3 regions of the Marinobacter salinus genome follow, and region 1 is predicted to be linked to each of the others. Evidence: predicted binding sites of a transcription regulator. Region 1 holds the regulator's gene; each other region holds the start of a gene.

Region 1 (4,730 bases):
CCGGGTAGGAGAGTACTTCCTCGACCCGTTGGCGGTCCTGTTCGTCCATGGTGTCCAGAACTTCCTGGATCACCGTGTCCGGCAACTGCTGCAGCAAGTCGGCCAGGTCGTCCGACTCGAAATCCTCGATGATATCCGCCAGTTCCTGGGCATTCAGCTGGCTGAGGAAGTAACCCCGGATGTCGTCGCTCAGATACTGGAGAACTTCCCCTTCCAGCTGTTTGTCCACCAGGTTCCATAACAGGGCCCGCTGGCGGGGAGGAGAGGACTCAAGAAGGTGGGCAATATCACTGGGGCTCAGGCCGCCGTTAAGGATGCGGGCAACCTGTTTCAGGGCGCCACTGTCCAGAGCTTCGCTCAGGGATCGAAGGCGTTGACGGGCCTGGCTTTTTTCCAGAATATCGGTCATGAATTACCCACAGTCAGAAAACGCCTTTATTATAGTGGAGTTAGGTTGCACAGGTGAGAAAGAGTTGTAGGTGAATGCCGCAGAAGCTTCCGTTCGGGCCACGGCAAGCCTGGTGTTACCCGCCTTCCCCAAAATAGTCATTTATCAGTTTGACCAGGGCGTCAATGGCTTCCCGCTCATCGTGGCCATCCGCAATCAATTCTACGTTGGTCCCCTGGCTGGCGGCCAGCATCATGACCTGCATAATGTTTTTGGCATCCACTTCCCGACCCTTGCCGCTGATCCTTACACTGCTTTCGAATTCCGATGCCGTGGCGACCAGCTTGGCAGTCGCCCGGGCATGCAGTCCCAGTTTGTTGATGATGGTGATGGGCTTGCGGATCATGCTGGTTCAGATCTCTTCCCGGGATTGCAGATGCGGTAATTCGGTATGGCGGACCTGAACGTTGCTGTACTGCTGGCGGAAATGTTCGCAGAGCTGTTCCGACACGTAGACCGAGCGATGCTGGCCGCCGGTGCAACCAATGGAAATGGTCATATAGCTGCGGTTGCTGTCGGCAAATGAAGGTAGCCAGGTGTCCAGAAAAGCGGTCAGATCATCAATCATCTTGCGGCTGGCAGGTTCTTTCTCCAGGAAGTCGATGACTGGCTGATCGGTGCCGACGAACTTGCGCAGACTGTTGTCCCAGTATGGGTTTGGAAGACAGCGCACGTCGAACACATAGTCGGAGTCCAGCGGAACACCGTGTTTGAAACCAAAGGACTGGAACAACAGGGCGAGCTCCTGGTCTTTCCGGCCCACGACGCGCTGTTTGATCATGTCGCGCAGTTCGTACATGGACATGCCAGTGGTATTCACATAAAGATCTGACAGCTTGGAGAGCGGTTCCAGGCACTCCTTTTCATAACTGATGGCTTCCCTGAGAGATGTTTTATCATCGCTTAGGGGGTGCTTGCGGCGAGTGGCGTGGAATCTCTGGAGCAGGGATTGTTCGTCGGCATCGAGAAATATGACTTCGACGGTGACTCCGGTTTCCTGGAGCTGCCGGTATATCTCTTCAAAATTGGCGAGTTCGCCGGACAGGTTGCGTGCATCAATACTGACGGCCATTTTGCCTAGCCGGCCGGGTGTTGCCTGGTTAGTGGCTTCCCGTGTGAGCGGGAAAAGCAGTCCAATGGGGAGGTTGTCAATGCAATAAAACCCCAGGTCTTCAAGAACATGGAGTGCCGTACTCTTGCCTGAACCGGACCTGCCACTGACGATGATCAGTTTCATGGTTACCCCTTCTCCACAAAAATCAGTGTCAGCCGTTTGCTGCAGTCATACGCTCATACAGTGTTTTGGCGTCGTCAGACTGGCGCAGGCGATCGCAGAATGCGCGTTCATTAAACTTCTCCGCCAGTTGGCTTAGCAGCTCCAGGTGCTCGCTGGTGGCCTCCTTGGGAACAACGAGGGCAAACACCAGGTCGACCGGCTGGTTATCGATAGCGTCGAACTCAATGCTTTCTTCCAGCGTCATCAGTACACCAACGACGTGATCCAATCCTTCGAGGCGGCAATGGGGTATGGCGATGCCTTGCCCGATGCCAGTGCTGCCCAAGCGCTCGCGGGCGACCAGGTTGTTGAAAATCTGGGTCTCACTGAGCGAACCGTCATGCTGGTTGATCTGCTCGGCAATGAATTCCAGAACCCGTTTCTTGCTGGAGGCCTGAACCCGGCAAAGGGTCAGCTCTGGAGCAAGTATGTTGTCAATGGTCAGGGATGTGTCGCTCATGAATCGACTGCATTTCCGTAAAAAAAAGGCTGCGGCAGGATAGCCATGCCGCAGCGCGATGAGATGACACGCATGAAAACGGGTAGTTAACGAGAGCCGTTTCCGTGCATCCGGTCTACATTTTTTTCCTTGTGCTTGAGGATCTGGCGGTCCAGTTTGTCAATGAGCGAGTCAATCGCTGCATACATGTCCTCATTCTCAGCCTTTGCGTGAATCTCACCACCAACCACGTGAAGGGTTGCTTCCGCCATCTGACGCACTTTTTCCACTTCCAGGGTCACCTGACAATTACTGATGTGGTCAAAGTGGCGTTCCAGTTTCTCAAATTTCTCTGAAACATAATCTTTCAAAGCGGGAGTCAGTTCTACGTGATGGCCTGAAATGTTGAGTTGCATAGGCTTCTCCTGTTGTCATCATGCCGGCCTCGAAGGGCCGGGCTGGGTGCTGGCGCATCGCGCGCCGGCGAATAGTATTCCTTGGCAAATCCTGTTCCGGGCAGCGCTTGCCTAAACCAGTCGCTTCCGCTCATTCGAGGGCGGAATATGCATCGCTTCCCGATACTTGGCCACGGTGCGTCTCGCCACCTTGATACCCTGTTCCCCTAGCATGGCTGCAATTTTACTGTCACTCAACGGCTTTTTGGGAGTTTCTGCCGCAATCAGCTTTTTGATCATTGCGCGGATTGCTGTTGAGGAGCATTCCCCCCCCTCGTTGGTGCTGACATGGCTGGAGAAGAAATATTTAAGCTCAAAAATCCCCCGGGGAGTATGCATGTACTTCTGTGTGGTCACACGGGAGATCGTCGATTCATGCATCTCTACCGCCTGGGCAATGTCCGAGAGGATCAGGGGCTTCATGGCCTCTTCACCTTCATCCAGAAATCCCTGTTGGTGTTCCACGATACGTGTCGCCACCTTCAGCAGGGTTTCGTTTCGGCTTTGCAGGCTTTTGATAAACCACTTTGCCTCTTGAAGCTGATCCCGCAGGTAGGTGTTGTCCGCGCTGCTATCGGCCCGCCGTATAAGAGAAGCATAGCTTGCATTGACACGAATGCGGGGGGCAATTTCAGGATTCAGCTCGACGCGCCAGCGACCATTATGTTTGCGGACAATAACGTCGGGTATGACGTAGTCGGGTTCGGCGCGGTCGAGGACATCACCCGGGCGAGGGTTTAGGCCGGTAATGAGCGCCAGAACCTCTCGGAGCTGATCTTCTTTCAAGCGGCTTCGGCGCAGTAACTGAGCGTAGTCACGATTACCCAGGAGATTGATATAGTGGGTAATCACTAACCGGGCCTGGGCCAGCCATGGTGTGTCTGGAGGCAACTGATTCAGTTGGATGAGCAGGCATTCCTGGAGGTCCCGGGCAAACACGCCGGGAGGATCGAAGTGCTGCAACCGGTGCAGGACCGCCTCCACCTCGTCCAGTTCCAGCGGATCTTCCTCATTCTCATCAAGCAGGCCCGCGTGGATTTCTTCCAGAGGGCTGGTCAGGTAGCCCCGCTCATTCACCGCATCCATCAGCGCGTGGGCAATGGCCCGGTCCCGTTCGTTTAACGGCGTCAGGTTCAGTTGCCACTCAAGGTGATCTTGAAGGGTTTCGGTGGGGGAGTTGCGGGTTTCGAAGTCGTGATCGTTTTCGTCATCGTTCCGGGCGGTCGATGCCGGGGCAGACTGGTAGATATCATCCCAGGCAGTATCGACGGGCAGATCATCGGGAATATTGTCCGGAATCTCATTTTCTGAAGTCCAGTCCGGACCATTTTCTGTTTCATCCCAGTCAGAGGCAGACTCCGAGGCTGGCTCGGCACTGGCTTCGGTGCTGCTCTCGTCACGATTTCCGCTGTCTTCGTTTGAGCTGGCTTCCGGCTCGTCATCCTCCTCGGAGTTCTCCAGCATGGGGTTGGATTCCAGTGCCTGCTGGATTTCCTGTTGAAGGTCGAGGGTGGAGAGCTGCAGTAGCCGGATCGCCTGTTGCAGCTGGGGCGTCATGGTCAGGCTTTGACCCAGCTTTAACTGTAAGGAGGCTTTCATCACCATGGTTCAGGATCCGTTGCTAATCAGCGCTCTGCATCGAGGCAGTAAAATAAAAAATCGTTGTATGCCGGTTACTTGCCATGTCAGGCAGAAGCCCAAGCAAGTTCTTTGCCGAGTTTACTTGCTAGCGGTCATCAACACAATCGGCCGAGGGACGTCACAGCCTGAATTCATCGCCGAGATACACTTCCTTGACCTGTTCGTTGGCCAGTATCGCCTCTGAGTTGCCGGACGCAATGATGTGCCCGCCGGAAACTATGTAGGCCTTTTCACAAATATCGAGGGTTTCCCGCACATTGTGATCGGTAATCAGAACACCGATGCCTTTGTCCCGAAGGTGGCGGATAATATGTTTGATATCGCTGACGGAAATCGGGTCCACGCCGGCGAAAGGCTCGTCCAGCAGGATAAATGCGGGCTCCATTGCGAGGGCCCTGGCGATTTCTACCCGCCGGCGCTCCCCCCCTGACAACGCCATGCCGACACTGTCGCGAATGTGGGTGATATGGA
Region 2 (4,730 bases), 1.9 Mb from region 1:
TCCGGAAAAGTGTGTACAACGAAGTCTAGTTGAAGGAAACAAAAAAGGGGCAGGCCGCATGCGGCCTACCCCTTTGTCTTAAACAAGACAGATCACTTCTTGTGTGCGCGCTTACGATCGTTCTCGGTCAGAAGCTTCTTACGAAGACGAATCGACTTGGGCGTCACCTCAACGAGCTCGTCATCATCAATAAACTCCAGCGCCTGCTCAAGGGTGAACTTGATCGGTGGTACCAGAGCAATCACCTCGTCTTTACCAGAAGCCCGCATGTTATCGAGCTTCTTGCCCTTGGTCGGGTTCACAACCAGATCGTTATCGCGACTGTGGATACCGCACAGTTGACCTTCATAGATCTCCTGCCCAGGATCCAGGAACAGTTTACCGCGGCTCTGCAGAGTTTCCAGCGAGTACGTCAACGCGGCACCGGTCGCCATGGACACCAATACGCCGTTCTGGCGACTGGTGACATCGCCACCCTTGATCGGGCCGTAATGGCTGAAGGTTGAAGTCAGAATACCGGAGCCCGAAGTCAGGGTCAGAAACGAGTTACGGAAACCGATAAGGCCGCGCGCTGGAATGGTGTATTCCAGACGCATACGTCCCTTGCCATCCGGAACCATATTGGTCAGGTCGCCCTTGCGCAGGCCCATCTGCTCCATCAAGGCACCCTGGTGCTGCTCTTCGATGTCGATAATAACGTTCTCGTAGGGCTCTTGCTTTACACCATCGACTTCCTTGATGACCACTTCAGGACGACCAACGGCCAACTCGAAGTTCTCGCGACGCATGTTTTCAATCAGCACCGACAGGTGCAGTTCGCCTCGGCCGGAAACCTTGAACTTGTCGGCAGACTCGCCTTCTTCAACGCGCAACGCAACGTTGTGAAGAAGCTCCTTTTCCAGACGCTCTTTAATGTTTCGGCTGGTTATGAACTTGCCTTCTTTACCGCAGAACGGCGAATCGTTGACCTGGAAGGTCATGGATACCGTCGGTTCATCGACTGTCAGCGGCGGCAACGCCTCGACATTGTTCTGATCACACAGCGTGTCGGAAATAAACAGCTCATCCAGGCCGCTCACACAGACAATATCGCCTGCCTGCGCTTCATCAACCTCGACCCGTTGCAGACCGGAGTGCCCCATAATTTTGAGGATACGGCCATTACGTTTTTTGCCGTTGGCACCAATAGCGGTCACCGGCGAATTGGTCTTGATCTTGCCGCGAGCGATCCGGCCGATGCCAATTACACCCAGAAAGCTACTGTAATCCAGCTGGGAAATCTGCATCTGGAACGGCCCGTCCAGATCGACATTCGGTGCCGGCACATGATCAACAATCGCCTGAAACACCGCATCCATGTTGTCATCGAGGTTCTCGTGATCCATGCCGGCGATGCCATTCAGGGCACTGGCATAGACAATGGGGAAGTCCAGCTGCTCGTCAGTGGCGCCAAGGTTATCAAACAGATCAAAGACCTGATCAACAACCCAGTCAGGCCGGGCACCGGGGCGGTCAATCTTGTTGACTACCACGATCGGGTGAAGGCCCGCATCAAAGGCTTTCTGAGTCACAAACCGGGTTTGCGGCATGGGACCATCAATAGAGTCCACCACCAGCAACACGCAATCGACCATACTCATAACCCGCTCGACTTCACCACCGAAATCGGCGTGCCCTGGCGTGTCCACGATGTTAATGTCGTAGTCATTCCACTTCAGGGCCGTATTCTTGGCGAGAATGGTGATGCCACGCTCTTTTTCCTGGTCGTTGGAATCCATCACGCGCTCGTTCTCGAGCTCTTTGCGGTCCAGCGTGCCGGACTGACGCAACAGTTTGTCTACGAGCGTGGTCTTGCCATGGTCGACGTGGGCGATAATGGCGATATTACGAAGCTTCTCAATCACAACTTTAATCCTGCGGCATGCTTTCTTTGACCTGAGAGGGTCTAAAAGGAGGCAAAGCCTCTCACATGCCATCTCAAATCCGTAAAATGAACCCATCGTCCGGCGCCGGGCGGCACCAGCCCCCGACTGGCTGAGCGAGTCAGGGTTAAAATGAGGAGGCGCGCAGTATATCGAAAAGTCTGTGTCGTTAATATGAAGAAAAACGCTTATTCCTTCAGAGTGAATACGCACCATTTTAATGCACACCTTATTCGATGCGCCCCATTTTGGTGCTCGTTTCGAAAGCTAGCCGCACCAATACATCATGTCCAGCAAGGCGAACATGGCGAAAAGCCCCGCGACACATGACCTCTGGCGCGTGCCCTAAAAATTGGCAAGCGCCTTGCTTTATCGAAATCAGCCGAAATTTGCAGGTAAGTGGCACTGGCATTTGTTAAGCTGCCATTTCCTGAATAATAGATCGGATATCAGTAACTCTGAACGATCCGGCCTAATGAACATGAATGTGTCCGCTGACGCGGGATAACTTACGGAGCATGTGAAATGTCCAAGACAGTTGATTTGATCAAAGAACACGAAGTTAAGTGGGTCGACCTGCGATTCACTGACAGCCGCGGCAAGGAACAGCACGTAACTCTGCCGGCTTCCGAGGTAGACGAAGACTTCTTTGCTGACGGAAAGATGTTCGACGGCTCTTCAATCTCAGGCTGGAAAGGCATCAACGAATCCGACATGATTCTGATGCCGGATGATTCCAGCACCGTCCTGGACCCGTTCACCGAAGAAACCACTGTCAACATTACCTGCGACATCGTAGAGCCTTCCACCATGCAGGGTTATGAGCGTGACCCACGCTCCGTTGCCCGTCGTGCAGAAGAATATCTGAAATCCACTGGCATCGCTGATGGCGCGTTGTTTGGCCCCGAGCCTGAATTCTTCGTATTTGACTCCGTCAAATGGGAAGTCGACATGAAAGGCGCCAACTACTCTATCCACTCCGAAGAAGCGGCCTGGGTTTCCGGTGAAGATTTCGATCGCAACAACATTGGCCACCGTCCGGGCGTAAAAGGCGGCTACTTCCCGGTTCCACCGGTAGACAGCCTGCACGACCTGCGTGGCGCCATGTGTGCCGCCATGGAATCCATGGGACTGGACATTGAGGTTCACCACCACGAAGTTGGTACAGCGGGCCAGTGTGAAATCGGTGTTGGCGCCAACACGCTGACCAAGAAAGCTGACGAAGTTCAGATTCTGAAGTACTGCGTACACAACGTGGCTCACGCATACGGCAAGACCGCCACCTTCATGCCGAAGCCGGTTGTTGGAGATAACGGTTCCGGCATGCACGTGCACATGTCACTGAGCAAAGATGGCAAAAACCTGTTTGCAGGCGACAGCTACGCGGGCCTCAGTGAAGCAGCGCTGTACTACATCGGCGGTGTTATCAAGCACGCCAAGGCCATCAATGCCTTCACCAACAGCTCTACCAACTCCTACAAGCGTCTGGTTCCGGGCTTTGAAGCACCGGTTATGCTGGCCTACTCCGCCCGTAACCGTTCAGCCTCGATCCGTATTCCGTACGTGAACACCCCGAAGGCACGTCGCATTGAAGTGCGCTTCCCGGACGCGTCTGCCAACCCGTACCTGGCGTTCGCAGCCCTGATGATGGCTGGCCTGGACGGCATCCAGAATAAGATCCACCCGGGCGATGCCATGGACAAGGACCTGTACGACCTGCCTAAAGAAGAGGCGCTGAACATTCCGGTCGTAGCAGAAACCCTGGCCGAAGCTCTGGATTGCCTCGAAGCCGACCACGAGTTCCTGACCCGCGGTGGCGTCTTCACCGAGGACATGATCGGGGGTTACGTTGAACTGAAGCGCGGCGAAGTAGAGCGCCTGAACATGACCACACATCCGGTTGAGTTCGAGCTGTACTACTCCTGCTAAACACAGCCCGTTTATTCGGAATTGTGTGAAAGAGCCCCGCCCGAAAGCGGGGCTTTTTTGTGAGGACGCTCACAAGTGCCTGCCGCCGTTAACGATATGTAACCAACAACCCGTCTCATAGGCGTTGAAATGACTCCGGGCGCCGCCGATAATCAATAAAAACCAGTTAAACAGGTGTGCTTATGAAACCGAGGACCGGATTGTTCGCAGCAGCCCTGATCCTGCTGACGGGTCCCGCAGCGAGTGCTGAGGTCTACCGGAATGTCGATGCTTATGGGAATGTAACCTTTTCCGATGAGCCATCCGATGGTGCCGAAACCGTCGAAGTAAAACCGGTCACCACGGTGACACTTCCCAAACCTCAGAATGTTCGTGAAACCGATAAGCTCCGCGAAGAGGTAAAACGTGAGGGCTCGGTTTATCAAAGCCTTACCTTCGCCTATCCGGAAAACAACCAGGCATTCCACAGTGGCAGCGGTAACATCCAGTTTGAGGTCCGAAGTACTCCTGGGCTGAAGGAAGGACACAAGTACGAAGTCACCCTTGACGGCCAGCCTGTTGGGCAAACCACGTCAGGCACCGTCACCGTAAGCAACGTCTTTCGCGGAACTCACAATGCGAGGGCGTATATCGTGGACGAGAACGGTGTCCAGGTAAAAGCCGGGCCGGCAATCAGCTTTACCGTTCACCGCCCCTCCACCGCAAACTGACCAGGAGCGCACTACCTTGGTGCGCACGCACCATAAACCAGCCATACTCTGACCAGCAACAGGGCGATAAATCCGGGCTGGTCACTTCACCTCTCCAAATATGCACCAGCTTACGGCATGTTTTGGCACCCAATGGCGCCCCTGCCCGTACTTAGCCCACTCTTTTTTA
Region 3 (4,730 bases), 990 kb from region 1:
GCTATAACAAACTGTCCCCCAGGGCGGACCTCGGCAAAGCGCTCTGCCAGATGATTGGGTTGCAGAAAGACATAGCGGGTTTCCTTGAGCCCATCTTCACGACTGAAATAGACGTCTCCAAATCTGACTGACTCCGGGACACCGTTCTTCCATTTGACCTCGGCGGGCTCAATCTGCGGCGGAAGATTAGGACTTGCCATGGCGCTATTTGGCGGACTCCAGAACGGAGACACTTTGAATCATTATGGGGTCAAGAGGTACATCGGCCATTCCGCCGGAATATCCGGTTTTCGAGTTGGCAATGGTATCAATCACCCCCAACCCATCCGTTACCTTGCCGAACACAGCATAACCGGCGCCCCTGACACCTTTATCCAGGAATGGGTTATCAACGACGTTGATAAAAAACTGGGAGGTGGCGGAGTCCGGAGCATTGGTGCGGGCCATGGAAATGGTGCCGCGGAGGTTGGGCAGGGTGGGACTGGCCTCATTAGCTATGGGCGCGCGGGTTGATTTCCGGGACAGTTCTGACGTGAATCCGCCACCTTGAATCATGAATCCGGGTATGACGCGATGAAACACGGTCCCATCATAGAAGCCGCTCCGGACATACTCGAGGAAGTTTCTGACGGTTTCGGGTGCTACGTCTGGCCGCAGTTGCAGTTCAAATGCGCCCGCGCTGGTTACAACCCTCACTTGGGGCAGGGCCGCAGATGAGGGCTTATTTACGGGTTCTGCCCAGGCGGATGTTGTCGGCACCAAGACTGTAAGCGCCAGAATCAGGGCAGGGATCACATTACGCATTGTTTTTACCGTATTTGTCATTTGTCGTGCGCTCTTTGGGTTAGCCATAGAGATCTTTCCTGTAATAATTCACAGGTTCAGTTAGCTGAAGCAGGATGTTAACAGATTATCGCGAAATTTCGGTTAACCTCCGGGGCTTAGTGGCCGTAATCAGCTAGTCTCATCATTATCGATAACACCCTGATTTCATGCCGGGCCGGGATGTACGGTTTTCACGACCGCAAAGGAGAGAAGTGTGAGAGTCCGCCAAGGATTTGAAGAAAAATCACGGCTAGGACGATTGTTAATCAATCGTGGGTATCTTTCAGAGGTTCAGTTGGAAGAAGGGCTTAACCTCCAGAGAGAAACCGGTCAACGTCTGGGTGAAGTGTTTATCCAGTGCGGCTGGGTCACGGAGAAAGAGTTATATCGGGTCCTTAAACATCAGGCCCGGTACCGCAATACGGCAGCGTTGGTAACCATGGTTGCCCTACCTTTTCAGCCTTTGGTGAGCTTCGCGGCCAGCAACAACGCCGAGGCCGCGCGGGCGAGCGATCCGGCAGGTGAGCTTTTTGAGGCCGGTGGCCTGGCCCCGTTGACTGAGGACGAGCTCTCAGAAGTATCCGGCCAGGCTGATCCGGGTCTGCTGCAACGGGTTGCGAGTGTCTCGGCAATGGTTCCCGGTACAACGGATGAGAGTCAGGAATCGTCGGTCGATGTGATTGAAGGTATTAAACTCACTGCTCACATCTTCGTGCCGGTGCTGAACTTTCTTGATTCCGATCTCACGATTTCCGGAGTCCATTACCGCGATGGAGAGCCGAGCTACAGTGTTCGGAAGGACGGCGCGCTCATGCTGGCTTTTCCGGAGCGTATTGAGGAAATCCGGATGGACAACATACGGGTCAGCGGGAATCATTCCCCGTCAATGGGCAATGTGAGCATCAACGACGTCCGGTTCCATCCCGATTCCAGGATAACTATCTACACACGATGAGCGGTTCGGGCGGGGCGGGGCTCCTGACACGAAAACGCCCGGTCCTGCCGGGCATCTTATTCAAGGACACGTCAGTGTTTCAGGCGCTCGCAAGAATGGTCCGGCTTGATACCGACGTGTGTTCTCCTTTTGCACCATAAAGCTTTTGCTGGGCGGTTGCGCCCCGAAAAATATCTGTAAGGCGGGAGAGCCGTTTCTGAAGGTGGCTCATGATTCGACCGTTATTATGGTTGAGTGTCTGGCACACCGACATTTTGACATCTGCCTCTTTCCAGAGGCTGTAGAGTTCGGTCAGGCCTGCGCTGCGAATAAAGCGTGAGGGCTCCCCGCTATCCGGTCGGTAGCCCATAGCAACAAGCGTACGAATTTTCTGTTTCGCCCGTTCGCGGATCTCGCTCAGCAATTGATTTTTTTCGGCGGTCAGAGCATCCAGTGCGCGTATATCTGACGATGCCAGGCAGGTTTTCTCCTTGAGAAGGATGTCCTCCAGTTCTTGCAGTTGCTGGACATCCTGAGAAAGAGCGTGTTTCAGTTCATCAATTGGAGCCATGGTTTACTCACCCGAAAATGCTTTCATCCATCTCAAGCATTTTCTGGGCCAGCTTCTCTGCGTCCACCTTATAAGTGCCATTCTCCAGAGCTGACCGGATTTCGGCAATCCGATCGTCATCCATCTCCGGAAAGTCACCCAGCTTCTGTTCAAGCTGTTTAAGGTTCTTGGCCTGACTGCTCAGGCTGACGTTCTCTCCCCGTGCGCCCTGCGCTTGGGATTTTGCCTGTTGGTCGGTTGCCGGCTGGGCAGCCTGGGTGCCCGTTGCCTTGTCGGCCGTGGTCCGCTGGGTGTTGACCTGGCCTGGGCCAATTCCATTTAAGTCAACTGACATATCAATACCTGCTGCGTGTGACGTCACGCTCGGACGTGACTTACTCGAATTTATAGTCGTTTAACGGCCGGGCCGTCCGTACCTTTAGAAAAATTTCAGGCCCCTGCATTAATATTTTTTCACTCTGGCACCCGCGAGAGGAGGGCAAACACGGCAGTTTCTTGCCGGGCGGCACCGCGTTGCCTTTGCCGCGTGTTACATGGGAATCTCTACCCGGCCCGGAGCCACAACATTTGCCTTAACAGTCCTGGCGGAAACAAGGTTTTCAACCAACACCTGCTCACCGACAGACGCACTTGCCAGCGCCTTGCCGCGCGTACTCACCGAGAATGAGCCACTCTTTGCGGTAATGATAACATGGTCGCCCCTTTCGACAGCGTCAGGGGCTGCCAGAAGGTCCGGTGTAATCAGTGAGCCGGAATTGACCGGCCGCCGAACTTCCATGCCTACCACGTCCTGTGCCTGGCGCATAATTCCGCGCCGGGTGGCGTTGATTACAACCGTGTCTGTTGTCACCATGTCTTTCGTCACACGCTCTCCCCGGGTAAGCGGGCGCGCAGCAACAAGGGCAGGCCCGGTTATGGAAACCGATGCGGTCACAAACAGGCGCCAGGGTCGTTCACTCTCGCAGGCAACCTGAAGCGAGGGGCGCGTGCTTTTCCAGGGGTCACCCGTGAATTCAACCGAGAGTGGGTTTAGGCAATGTGCCAGTGACAGCCTGTCGTCGATACTGCCTGTTTCGAAGGATACCTTGTAGCCGTTCGCGGCCTGCTGTTTGGCAAAAATCTCAAGAAATCCAACCGCCGCTTCGTGGACCTGGGTTGCGGTTAGTTCTGTTCCGGCGAATGCGCTGAAGCTAGACATTAGCAGGGTTAGGGCGTAAATGGTGGTGCGCATACCTGTTAGTTTGTCCTATGCTGTCAATCAGAGTCCAAATGCCCGATAGTTGCTAAGGGTTCGGGCGTGATGGCCGTTAAACAGACTGAAACCGTATGGTGATGACGGTTTATTGTCAGCCGGTTGAATTTCAAAGGACCGAGCAAAATGCATGCCGACGTAGTTCCGGCGAGCCAGGAGAGAAAAGATGGCAGGGGTATTGGATAGTGTAAATCAGCGTACCCAGCTGGTTGGGCAGAATCGTCTTGAGCTGCTTCTGTTCCGCTTGCGCGGGCGACAGATGTACGGCATCAATGTGTTCAAAGTCAAAGAGGTTCTGCAATGCCCGAAGCTGTCTTCGATTCCCAATAGCAGAACCGTGGTGCGTGGCGTGGCTCACATCCGGGGCGAAACCATTCCGATCATTGATCTCAGTATGTCGATTGGCCTTCCGGGTATACCGCAGGAGGAGCTGGCAACCAGTTTTGTGATCATCACCGAATATAATCGCAAGACGCAGGGTTTTCTGGTCTCCGGGGTTGAACGGATCATGAACATGAACTGGGAGGATATTCTTCCGCCGCCGAAAGGTGCCGGTAAGGATGTCTATCTGACGGCGGTGACCAAAATTGATGATAAACTAGTAGAAATTATTGATGTAGAGAAGATTCTTTCAGAAGTTTCTCCTCTCCGTGAAGATGTTACGGAGGCCGTGCTGAGCAAGAGTGCAGAGAGGGTGCCCGGACACCTGCCCGTGCTCGTTGTTGACGACTCGACAGTCGCCCGCCGCCAGATTGAGCGCTGCCTTACGGCCATCGGGATGGAAGTTGTTACGAAGAACGACGGCAAGCAGGCTTTTCAGTATCTTAAAGAGATCACGGAAGACGGCTCAAAAGCGCGGGATCATCTGGCTCTGGTGATTTCCGATGTGGAGATGCCGGAAATGGACGGTTATACCCTGGTTACCCGTTGTAAGGCTGATCCGGCGCTCAGCGATTTGTTTATAATGCTGCATACTTCATTGAGCGGTGTTTTCAATAAAGCTATGGTTCAGAAGGTCGGTGCTGACGACTTCATGGCCAAGTTCAGCCCGGACGAGCTTGCAGAGCGGGTGATGGAAATCATTGATCAGGGTTGAGACCACTGCTCACGGATTCATTCAGAACTGAGATTCAATGAAAGCGGATATA

What was found. Region 1 encodes sigma-54, which starts transcription at its own class of promoters, with help from an activator protein. Its sites were predicted from a motif close to ANTGGCATNNANNTTGCTNT; they were not measured.
Region 2: a site for sigma-54 is predicted at 2,274-2,293, ahead of glnA (glutamate--ammonia ligase). Genes of this name have one in related genera too.
Region 3: a site for sigma-54 is predicted at 3,701-3,720, ahead of flgA (flagellar basal body P-ring formation chaperone FlgA). Genes of this name have one in related genera too.

The regions. Positions count from the first base shown of each region.
Region 1 is NZ_CP017715.1:460,637-465,366, forward strand. It holds gene mgtE (magnesium transporter) at 1-409, opposite strand, end outside; gene BKP64_RS02190 (HPr family phosphocarrier protein) at 525-794, opposite strand; gene rapZ (RNase adapter RapZ) at 801-1,685, opposite strand; gene ptsN (PTS IIA-like nitrogen regulatory protein PtsN) at 1,714-2,184, opposite strand; gene hpf (ribosome hibernation promoting factor) at 2,271-2,579, opposite strand; gene BKP64_RS02210 (RNA polymerase factor sigma-54) at 2,691-4,217, opposite strand; gene lptB (LPS export ABC transporter ATP-binding protein) at 4,378-4,730, opposite strand, start outside.
Region 2 is NZ_CP017715.1:2,635,673-2,640,402, forward strand. It holds gene typA (translational GTPase TypA) at 93-1,904, opposite strand; gene glnA (glutamate--ammonia ligase) at 2,448-3,851, shown strand; gene BKP64_RS12205 (DUF4124 domain-containing protein) at 4,034-4,561, shown strand.
Region 3 is NZ_CP017715.1:1,448,224-1,452,953, reverse strand. It holds gene mnmC (bifunctional tRNA (5-methylaminomethyl-2-thiouridine)(34)-methyltransferase MnmC2/FAD-dependent 5-carboxymethylaminomethyl-2-thiouridine(34) oxidoreductase MnmC1) at 1-200, opposite strand, end outside; gene BKP64_RS06630 (peptidylprolyl isomerase) at 205-825, opposite strand; gene BKP64_RS06625 (pilus assembly protein PilB) at 1,040-1,780, shown strand; gene BKP64_RS06620 (flagella synthesis protein FlgN) at 1,860-2,330, opposite strand; gene flgM (flagellar biosynthesis anti-sigma factor FlgM) at 2,338-2,664, opposite strand; gene flgA (flagellar basal body P-ring formation chaperone FlgA) at 2,860-3,561, opposite strand; gene BKP64_RS06605 (chemotaxis protein CheV) at 3,749-4,678, shown strand; gene BKP64_RS06600 (CheR family methyltransferase) at 4,716-4,730, shown strand, end outside.